DNA from 2 places in the Aminobacter sp. UC22_36 genome. Region 1 is predicted to be linked to the other one. Evidence: riboswitches for the same ligand, from Rfam matches in the RefSeq annotation. Region 1 holds a riboswitch; the other holds the start of a gene.
The links. A riboswitch is a leader RNA that binds a small molecule or an ion and turns the genes downstream of it on or off. The one in region 1 is predicted to bind cobalamin.
Positions count from the first base shown of each region.

Region 2: linked by a shared signal. The riboswitch ahead of ACHMW7_RS11960 (ABC transporter ATP-binding protein) and the one ahead of ACHMW7_RS27500 (ribonucleoside-diphosphate reductase subunit alpha) in region 1 are both predicted to bind cobalamin.

Region 1 is NZ_CP171996.1:4,904,321-4,909,894, reverse strand. Features, by position in the region: gene groL (chaperonin GroEL) at 1-1,353, opposite strand, end outside; gene ACHMW7_RS27510 (co-chaperone GroES) at 1,393-1,707, opposite strand; gene ACHMW7_RS27505 (hypothetical protein) at 1,966-2,193, shown strand; cobalamin riboswitch at 2,873-3,085, shown strand; gene ACHMW7_RS27500 (ribonucleoside-diphosphate reductase subunit alpha) at 3,194-5,574, shown strand, end outside.
Region 2 is NZ_CP171996.1:1,796,093-1,801,666, reverse strand. Features, by position in the region: gene ACHMW7_RS11970 (LysR substrate-binding domain-containing protein) at 1-285, shown strand, start outside; gene ACHMW7_RS11965 (MFS transporter) at 420-1,586, shown strand; cobalamin riboswitch at 1,619-1,829, shown strand; gene ACHMW7_RS11960 (ABC transporter ATP-binding protein) at 1,937-2,950, shown strand; gene ACHMW7_RS11955 (ABC transporter substrate-binding protein) at 2,898-3,716, shown strand; gene ACHMW7_RS11950 (FecCD family ABC transporter permease) at 3,770-4,777, shown strand; gene ACHMW7_RS11945 (anthranilate synthase) at 5,020-5,574, shown strand, end outside.

The DNA of each region.
Region 1 (5,574 bases):
GATCGGTGCTTCGAGCGCCTTGAGCACGATCGAAATGCCGGCGGTGACATCGGCATTCGCACCGGTGAGCGTTTCAAGCACCGCCTTGGCGCGCAGCAGGGCCACGCCGCCGCCGGCAACGATGCCTTCTTCGACGGCCGCACGGGTGGCGTTGAGCGCGTCGTCGATGCGGTCCTTCTTTTCCTTGACCTCGGTTTCGGTCGCGCCGCCGACGCGGATGACGGCAACGCCACCGGCGAGCTTGGCCAAGCGCTCCTGCAGCTTTTCCTTGTCGTAGTCCGAGGTGGTTTCCTCGATCTGCATCTTCAGCTGGGCGATACGGGCGGCGATGCCGGCCTTGTCGCCGGAGCCGTCGATGATCGTGGTCGTGTCCTTGTCGATGAGCACGCGCTTTGCCCTGCCAAGCATGTCGATGGTGACATTCTCAAGCTTGATGCCGAGGTCCTCCGAGATCAGCTGGCCGGCGGTCAGAACCGCGATGTCCTCGAGCATGGCCTTGCGGCGATCGCCGAAGCCGGGCGCCTTGACGGCGGCGACCTTGAGGCCGCCACGCAGCTTGTTGACGACGAGTGTGGCCAAAGCCTCGCCTTCGACGTCTTCCGAGATGATGAGCAGCGGCTTGCCACTTTGCACAACGGCCTCGAGGATCGGCAGCATCGCCTGCAGATTGCCGAGCTTCTTCTCGTGGATGAGAATGTAGGGATCTTCCAGTTCGGCCCGCATCTTGTCGGCGTTGGTGACGAAGTAAGGGCTGAGATAGCCACGGTCGAACTGCATGCCTTCGACGACGTCGAGTTCGGTCTCGGCGGTCTTGGCTTCCTCGACGGTGATGACACCTTCATTGCCGACCTTGTCCATCGCCTTGGCGATCATGTCGCCGACGGTGGCATCGCCATTGGCGGCGATGGTGCCGACCTGGGCGATCTCGTCCGACGACTTGACCTTCTTGGCCCGCGCCTGGATGTCCTTGACCACGGCAGCGACAGCAAGATCGATGCCGCGCTTGAGGTCCATCGGGTTCATGCCCGCGGCCACCAGCTTGGCGCCCTCGCGCAGGATGGAGGCGGCGAGCACTGTTGCTGTCGTCGTGCCGTCGCCGGCGAGGTCGTTGGTCTTCGAGGCCACTTCGCGCACCATCTGCGCGCCCATATTCTCGAATTTGTCAGAAAGCTCGATCTCCTTGGCGACCGTGACACCGTCCTTGGTGATGCGCGGCGCACCATAGGCGCGGTCGATGATGACATTGCGGCCTTTCGGGCCGAGCGTTACCTTGACGGCGTTGTTGAGCAGTTCGACGCCACGCAACATGCGGTCGCGGGCATCGGTCGAAAATTTGATTTCCTTGGCAGACATGATTTTGGTCCAGTTCGTTCTTGAGGCGGCAGAGCCGGATCAGGCGGCTTTCTTGGCCGCTTCGCTCGTGTCGACGATGCCCATGACGTCGCCCTCTTTCATGATCAGGAGATCGGCGCCGTCGATCTTGACTTCGGTACCCGACCATTTGCCGAACAGCACGGTGTCGCCAGCCTTGACGTCGAGCGGGATCAGCTTACCGCTTTCGTCGCGCGTGCCTGGGCCAACGGCAATGACTTCGCCTTGCTGGGGCTTTTCCTTGGCATTGTCGGGAATGATGATGCCGCCTTTGGATGTGATATCGCCTTCGGCGCGCCGGATGACGACGCGGTCGTGAAGTGGTCGGAATTTCATGAAGATTCTTTCTGCAGTCGGCGCATAGGGGACCGCATCCTCTATGTACGCCCTTTGGCACTCGAATGACAGGAGTGCCAAAAATTATTCCGCAGGCGCCAGAGTATTCAAAAATAACAGGTGCCAGAGGCGCTTAAAAACCTGATTCAGTGACAAATAGCCGAGAAATTTGAATTCCGGGCTGAGAAACCTTATTTAAGGCGCAGTGGAATTTTTATTTTCCGCGCACGAAGAGGATTTCAGATATTGGATGTAGTCATGGAAAATTTTCTGGAAAAAGCTCAGTCTCGTTCGATCGAGGCACAGAAGAAGACAGCGGAGCGCAACAGCGCCATGGCCGAATATCAGTCGGAAGCAAAAGCCCGGGCCATCAAGACCGCAAAGTTGCGGGAATTGCGCTTGGCCAAGGACGAGGCTGACCGCGCCGCCGAGGCTCTGAAACCCGTAGAACCCAAGAAGAAGCGCGTAGCCCGCGCTGCAAAGTAGCAAGCGGCACCTGCCTGGCCGGACTGCCACAAACGACGCTCTAGTCTTTAAATCTACGCATCGTGCTTTCCGAAAGTTGTTTCCGATTTTCGAGCCGATGCGCTAGGCAGGATGGCCAGTCGGTCGGCGTCAGTTCGACGATGCCGGCCTTGCAACCGTCGGCAATCCTATTGTCTTATCCGACGCCCCTCCCCATATGAGCCCCATCGGCAGTCCGCCGGGAGTGAAACGCGCGTCGAGATACGATGTCGGGTTTTGCCGCGGATTGTTGAATTTGCCCTGATTGACGGCTGGCCGACCACGAATGTACCGGCGGTGTGCAAGTCTCAGGACCCAGAGGGAAGCGGGCTGGCGCCCGCTTTTTTCGTTTCTGGGGGGCTTCCTCCGGACTTAACGCCGCATCGGCGATGTCGCTCGAGCGCGAGCTTCTGTCCTTCGGCCGCGACCGCCTCGTCATCATCGTCACCCATCATCTCTTTTCGGCGCGTTCGGCCGACACGATCCGTGCTCGACGAAGGCAGGATCGTTGGTGTTGGCAGCCATGAACCCCTGAGTGCCGAGTGCTCGCTCTATCAGGCGCTGTGGCGCGACTACGTCAGGATTGATCGGCCGCCGGCGTTGAGTGGTCGAACAGGTGGAAATGATTTTTCCACCTGTTGACACGACACCAGTCAGTCATACTACATGTAGACATCGTGGTCTTCCGAGTTGATTCCAGCTCGGGAGCTAAGAGGGAAGCCGGTGAGCGATTTCGCAATGCCGGCGCTGCCCCCGCAACTGTAAGCAGTGAGTTGCTGTCGCGTAGTGCCACTGGCGCCAATGGGCGCTGGGAAGGCCAGACAGCGGTAATGACCTGTGAGCCAGGAGACCTGCCGCGATAGATTCTGAACGTCCACGGGCGGGGTGTCCGGTGGTGCGCTTGCGTTCTGCCGGCTTGCGCCGGTCGAAATCCGGCAGCGTCCGCTCGAGGCCCTTCGCCCCCAAACCATCGGGGAAGATGATGCCGGCGACCTCTACATTTCACAGCAACGGGACCGACAGGATACCGTCCGGGCTCAGCCAGAGTCCTAAGGCCGCGTCCGAACCTGGCTTCCGCGTCATCCGGCGCAACGGCTCGGTGACGCCATTCGATGCGACCAAGATCACTGTGGCGCTGACCAAGGCGTTTCTCGCCACAGAGGGCTCCGTGGCGGCGGGTTCGCGCCGCGTCCATGAGGTGGTCGAAGACATGACGGCACAGGTCGTCTCAGCCCTGACCCGGCGTGCCGACGCGGGCCGCACCTTCCACATCGAAGAAATCCAGGACCAGGTCGAACTGGCGCTGATGCGCTCGGAGCACCACAAGGTCGCCCGCGCTTATGTGCTCTACCGCGAGGAACGTGCGCGTGAGCGCGCCGCCGCCAAGGTTGTGTCGGTCGAGGTCGCCGCACCGGCGCTCCAGGTCAAGGCCGATGACGGCAGCCTGGCTCCGCTGGACGAGACGCGCCTAGCCCGTATCGTCGATGAGGCCTGCGCCGGGCTCGAGGCCGTCTCGGCGGCTGCCATCCTGGCCGAGACCAGGCGCAATCTCTATGACGGCATCACCGTGGACGAGCTTTCGCTGGCGCCGATCCTCGCCGCGCGCACGCTTGTCGAGACCGAGCCGAACTACGCCTTCGTCAGCGCCCGGCTTTTGCTGGACCGGTTGCGGCGCGAGGCGCTGAGCTTCGTCTCCGGCAGGCCGGAGCAGGCCACCCAGGCCGAAATGACCGAGCGCTACGCCTCCTATTTCCCCGCCTTCATCACCACCGGCATCAAGGCCGAATTGATCGACCCCGAACTTGGCCGTTTCGACCTTGCCAGGCTGAGTGCCGCGCTTAAACCCGAGTGCGACCTGCAGTTCCAGTATCTTGGCCTGCAGACGCTTTATGACCGTTATTTCCTGCACACCAGGGGCAAGCGTTTCGAACTGCCGCAGGCCTTCTTCATGCGCGTGGCGATGGGCCTGGCTGGGCGCGAGATCGACCGCGAGAGCCGCGCCATCGAGTTCTATGACCTGTTGTCGTCCTTCGATTTCATGGCCTCGACGCCGACGCTGTTCAATTCCGGCACGCTGCGCCCGCAATTGTCCTCCTGCTTCCTGACTACCGTCGCCGACGACCTCGACGGCATCTTCAAGGCGGTGAAGGACAATGCGCTGCTCGCCAAATATTCCGGTGGGCTCGGCAACGACTGGACCCCGGTGCGCGGCCTCGGCGCCCACATCAAGGGCACCAATGGCGAGAGCCAGGGTGTGGTGCCGTTCCTCAAGGTGGCCAACGACACGGCGATTGCCGTCAACCAGGGCGGTAAGCGCAAGGGTGCTGTCTGCGCCTATCTCGAAACCTGGCATGTCGACATCGAGGAATTCCTCGACCTCAGGAAGAACACCGGCGACGACCGTCGCCGCACCCACGACATGAACACCGCCAACTGGGTGCCGGACCTGTTCATGGAGCGCGTCGAGGCCGATGGCGCATGGACGCTGTTTTCGCCCGACGAGGTGCCCGACCTGCACGATCTCTATGGCACGGCATTCAAGGCGGCCTACGAAGCCTACGAGGTGAAGGCTCTGGCTGGTGGCATCAAGGTGTTCCGCACGGTCAAGGCGCTCGACCTGTGGCGCAAGATGCTAACCATGCTGTTTGAAACCGGGCATCCATGGATCACCTTCAAGGACCCCTGCAATATCCGTTCGCCACAAGGCCACATCGGCGTCGTGCATTCGTCGAACCTCTGCACCGAAATCACCCTCAACACCTCGAAGGACGAGGTCGCCGTCTGCAATCTCGGTTCGGTCAATCTCGCCAATCACATCGCAGCCGAAGGTCTCGACCTCGACCGTCTCGCCCGCACCGTGAAGACGGCGATGCGCATGCTCGACAATGTCATCGACATCAATTTCTACACCATCCCCGAAGCGAGGCGCTCCAACCTGCAGCATCGTCCGGTCGGCCTCGGTCTGATGGGCTTCCAGGATGCCTTGCAGGCGCTGAAGATCCCCTATGCCTCCGATCAGGCGGTGGCCTTCGCCGACGCCAGCATGGAAACGATCTCCTATAACGCGATTTCGGCGTCTTGCGACCTTGCTGCCGAGCGCGGGCGTTATCCGAGTTTTGACGGTTCGCTGTGGTCGAAGGGCATCCTGCCGATCGATTCCATCGACCTGCTGGCCAAGGCGCGCCCCGGTGTCGACATGGACCGGGCATTGACGCTCGACTGGGATGCCTTGCGCAAGCGCGTCAGGAAGACAGGCATGCGCAACTCAAACACCATGGCCATCGCGCCGACGGCGACCATCTCCAACATTTGCGGTGTCGCGCAGTCGATCGAGCCGGCCTACCAGAACCTGTTCGTCAAATC
Region 2 (5,574 bases), 2.3 Mb from region 1:
CGCAAAAGCGTACTTGAGGTGCTGGGCGCTGCCGACCGGTCGTTTCGCTGCACCTATTCCAGCGCCAGCCTGCTCGGCCTGATCGCCGTGGTCCAGGCGGGCCTCGCAGTCGCCGGCCTCGCCCAGCGCAGCGTGCCGCCGGGCCTGCGCATCATCGGCGAAAACGAGGGCCTGCCGCCCCTGCCCGACATGGAAATCGGCATCCTGCGTAATCCGCAGACCGGCAACTCGGCGGTCGAGCGGCTCTACGACTTCCTGCGCCGCGACCTGGCGCAACAGGCGTAACACCTCGAGGCTGCGCCTGCCGTATGCCTGCCATGCATCCAATGCATTGCTGCAATGCACCAACATGCCTTGTCCCGCGCCCGACATGAGGAAAATGTAGATCTAAATCGTTTCAGCTCCCCCCGAGTCCGCTCATGCCCTTGCCGATCCTCGCTCTGGCCGTCGCATCCTTTTGCATCGGCACCACCGAATTTGTGATCATGGGCCTGCTGCCTGAGGTCGCAGCCGACCTCGGCGTCTCGATCCCCGCCGCCGGCCTGCTTGTCACCGGCTACGCGCTCGGCGTGGTCATCGGCGCCCCGATCATCGCCGTCGGCACGGCCAGGCTGCCGCGCAAGCCGGTGCTGATCGGCCTCGCCATGATGTTCGTGCTCGGCAACCTGCTCTGCGCCGTCGCGCCGACCTACTGGACGCTGATGATCGCACGCGTCATCACCGCCTTCGGCCACGGTGCCTTTTTCGGCATCGGCTCGGTGGTGGCGGCAAGCCTGGTGCCGGCCAACAAGCGGGCCAGCGCGATTGCCCTGATGTTCGCCGGCCTGACGCTCGCCAACATCTTGGGCGTGCCGGGCGGCACCGCCCTTGGCGAAGCCTATGGCTGGCGCGCCACCTTCTTCGCCGTCGTCGTCATCGGCCTGCTCTCGGTCGCAGCCATTGCCTTTTTGGTGCCGGCCGGCGTCGCCCCTCCCGGCAAGGGCGGCGTGGCTGGCGAGGTCAAGGTGCTCGGCAAGCTGCAAGTATGGCTCGCCATGATCATCTCGGCACTCGCCTCGGGCAGCCTGTTTGCCGTCTTCACCTACATCAAGCCGATCCTGACCGACGTCACCGGCGTGTCGGTCGATTCGGTCACCTGGATCCTGCTGCTCTTCGGCGGCGGCATGACCATCGGCAACATCATCGGCGGCAAGCTGGCCGACTGGAAACTGATGCCGACGGCCATCGGCGCGCTGATGGTGATGGCAGCGATCCATGTCGCCTTCGCCCAGCTCAGCTATTCGGCGCCGGCGGCGATCCTGCTCGTCTTCCTGTGGGGCGTCATCACCTTCGTCATCGTGCCGCCGATGCAGATGCGCGTCGTCGAGACCGCCTCGGAAGCGCCGAACCTCGCCGCAACCTTGAACCAGGGCGCCTTCAACGCCGGCAACGCCGCCGGCGCCTGGGCTGGTGGCGCCGCTATCTCGATGGGCGTCAGCTATGCCGACTTGCCGCTTGTCGGCGCGGCCATCGCGCTCTCCGCCTTCGTCGTCGCGCTCATTTCCTTCACACTCGACCGGCGTGATGCAATTCAGCAGGCGGCATGACGCTTTAGCGATTGTCAGCAACCCGTCGCTGTTGTAGCCACGACAGCGATGGTTCCTGCTATCCGGTTCGGGCAGCAGGTTAAATGGGAACACGGTGAGACGTCCTCGACGCGAAACCGTGGCTGCCCCCGCAACTGTGAGCGGATAGCAAATCGGAAACATGCCACTGGCCGTTCGGCTGGGAAGGCTCCGAGACGCGATCACCCGCAAGCCAGGAGACCTGCCATCATCCGATTAACTCAACCGGCCGGGGTGTGCCGTGGAGATGATGATGGTTGCGACTGCCCTATTTGGTACCGGCGCGCTCACCGGATCGTTTCGCCTGCTCCGCCCAATCGCGGAGACATGGCATGCTCGATCGCGTCCACGCCGCTAGTCGCCTCGTAGGCACGACTCCGGCACTGCTCGAACTCGACGGCGTCAGCTGGGGGCCGCGCGCCTCCCGGCCGATCCTCGAGCCGGTAAGCCTTGCGGTTGCACCTGGCGAGATGCTCGCCATCGTCGGCCCCAACGGCGCCGGCAAGTCGAGCCTGCTGCGCTGCCTCTACCGCTATCACCGGCCCACCGCAGGCACGGTTCGCCTCGACGGCACCGACATCTGGAAGATGAAGCCGCGCGACTGCGCCCGCCGCATCGCCACGGTACTGCAGGAAAGCGCCTCCGACTTCGGCCTGACGGTTGCCGAGATCGTCGAGCTTGGCCTGACCCCGCATGTCACGAGCTTCGGCACCAGCGACGACGACTACATCAAGGTCGAGTCCGCACTCGGCCTGCTCGGCTTGACCGCTTTTGCCGCGCGCGACTTCGGCTCGCTTTCGGGCGGCGAAAAGCAGCGCGTGATGATCGCCCGTGCGCTGGTGCAGCGGCCGGATCTTCTGATCCTCGACGAGCCGACCAATCATCTCGACATCCGCCACCAGCTCGAAGTGCTGGAACTGCTCGGCAATCTCGGCTGCACCGTCATCGTTTCCCTACACGACCTGGCGCTGGCCTCGGCGCACGCCCATCGCGTGCTGGTGATGGACGCCGGCCGCGCGATCGCCTGCGGCAAGCCGGCCGACATCCTGACGCCCGAGCGCATCCGCCAGAGCTTTTCCGTGGGCGCCATCCTCGACGACCATCCGGTCACCGGCCGCCCGCGTTTTCCTTCCACCTCGAACGCTGACAACAACCCAAGGAGCCTCCATGCGCCTGCCGATCATTGCCGCCGCCCTGCTTGCCACTTGCGCCTCAGCGGCGGCCAGCGGCTTCCCCGTCACCGTCAAGAGCTGCAACCGCGACGTCACCTTCGAGGCCGCGCCCAAGCGGGCGGTGTCCCACGACGTCAACCTGACCGAGATGATGCTGGTGCTCGGCCTCGCTGACCATATGGTCGGCTATTCCGGCATCTCCGGCTGGAAGACGCTGGACGAAAACCTGCGCAAGGGCGTCGGCGAATTGCCCGAGCTCGCGCCGAAATATGTCACCAAGGAAGTGCTGCTCGGCGTCGACACCGACCTGTTCTTCGCCGGCTGGAACTACGGCATGAAGGTCGGCGGCGACGTCACCCCCGACACGCTCGCCCCGTTCAACATCGCGGTCTATGAGCTGACCGAGAGCTGCATCCACATCATGAAGAAGGACAAGTCCTCGCTTCAGGACATGTATGCCGACCTCACCAATCTCGGCGCGATCTTCGGCGTGCGCGAGAAGGCGGAAGCGCTGGTGGCAGGTTACGAGAAGGAGCTTGCCGACTTCCAGGCGTCGCTGCCCAAGCTCGACAAGCCAATCAACGTGTTCCTCTACGATTCCGGCGAGCAGAAGCCGTTCACCGCCGGCCGCTACGCTATGCCGACGGCGATCATCGAGGCAGCCGGCGGCCGGAACATCTCCGACGACGTCGAGTCGAGCTGGGTCGAGATCGGCTGGGAGCCGGTCATCGAGCGCAACCCGGACATGGTGGTGATCGTCAATTACGGCGAGGTGACAGCCGAGCAGAAGATCGAGTTCATGCGCAGCAACCCGGCCTTCAAGGACATCGCCGCCGTGAAGAACAATCGCTTCTTCGTGCTCGAATACAACGAGGCGACGCCGGGACCGCGCAACATTGCCGCGATCAAGCGGCTGGCCGCCGCAATGCGGGCTGACTGACCGTGTCGCACCGACACCTCGTCGCCGGGCCACGGCACGTCCTGATCCACGCCATGCCGGCCCTGATCCCGGGGCTGGCCTTGGTGCTCGTCATCAGCATGGTCATCGCCGTTGGCGTCGGCCCGGTGGCGATCCCGCTCGAGACCGTGTGGGGTGTGATTGCCAACAAGCTGATGCCGGGAAGCGTCGAGGTGGCCTGGTCGAGCGGCCGCGAGAACATCGTCTGGGATGTGCGCGCGCCGCGCGTCATCCTGGGGGCCGCTGTCGGCGCTTCGCTGGCGCTGGTGGGGGCGGGGCTGCAATCGGTGACACGCAATCCGCTCGCCGATCCGCACCTGCTCGGCGTCTCATCCGGTGCCGCCTTCGGCGCCATCATGGCGCTGATCCACGCCGGCATGGTGTTCGGCGCCATCACCGTGCCGGCCTTCGCCTTTGCCGGCGCGCTGGCGGCGACGGCGATGGTGCTGGCGATCTCGAACCTGACACGAGCCCAGTCGGCCGGCCAGCTGATCCTCGCCGGCGTCGCGGTGAGCTTCATCATCTCCGCCGCCGGCAATCTCCTGATCTTCATCGGCGACCCGAAGGCAGCCCATGTCGCGATCTTCTGGATGCTCGGCGGGCTGGGATTGGCGCAGTGGAGCCACCTGCCCTACCCGCTGGTAGCACTTGTTGTCGGCGGCATGTGGCTGATGACCCAGACCCGCAACCTCAATGCCATGACGCTCGGCGACGAAAGCGCCACCGCACTCGGAATCCCGGCGCGACGCTTCCGGATCAAGGTCTTCGTTGTCTGCGCGCTGCTGACCGGCTGCGCCGTTGCCTATTCCGGCGTCATCGCCTTTGTCGGTCTGATGATCCCGCACATCGTGCGCTTCTTTGTCGGTGGCGACTATCGCCGCGTGCTGCCACTGTCGGCGCTGGTCGGAGCGATTTTCCTGATTGCCGCCGACATGGTCGCCCGCACGGTAATGCCGCCGCAGGACATGCCGCTCGGCATCGTCACCGGACTGATCGGCGGCGTGGCCTTCGTGGTGCTGATGCGCCGCCGCGCAACAAATTGACGGTCAGTTGGTAATGCAATGCAAGACGACGCAAATCCAGTTGCACCCCCAGTTTTTCCTAGCTATGGATTTGCCATGAACACGACTTCGCTCCAGAATATTTGGTGGCGGGCCAGCTGACAGCGGCCTCTTGAAGCGCGTGCGCGTGAAAATTGTGATGGCCGCAACGGGATTTCCGGGCGGCCATTTGCTTTTTCGAACCAGGCTCCGGAACGCTCCCACTGCAAGAGATGGAGACGGGAATGACGTTGGAATTGCTTGAAAACGGTGCCGAGCGTTACGTGACTTCAGGGGGCGTCGCCGTCACCCGGCAACGCCACGAAACCGCCTATGCGGGTGCGATCGAGACCTATCTCGACGGGCTGAACAGCCGGCGCGGCGCGGTGTTTTCCTCCAACTACGAGTATCCCGGCCGCTACACGCGCTGGGACACCGCTATCATCGACCCGCCGGTGGTCATCTCGGCGCGCGGCCGCTCGATGAAGATCGAGGCGCTGAACGCCCGCGGCGAAGTGCTGCTGCCGGTCATCCATGCGGCGTTGGCACCGCTTGAAGAACTTTCGATCGGCGAGACGACCAAGCGCCTGATCGCGCTCGAAGTGGCGACGCCCGGCCGCATCTTCACCGAAGAAGAGCGCTCGCGCGTGCCTTCGGTGTTCACCGTTCTGCGCGCCATCACCGCCCTGTTCAAATCGGACGAGGACAGCAATCTCGGCCTTTACGGCGCCTTCGGCTACGACCTTGCCTTCCAGTTCGACCCGGTCGAGCACAAGCTCGAGCGCAAGCAGAGCCAGCGC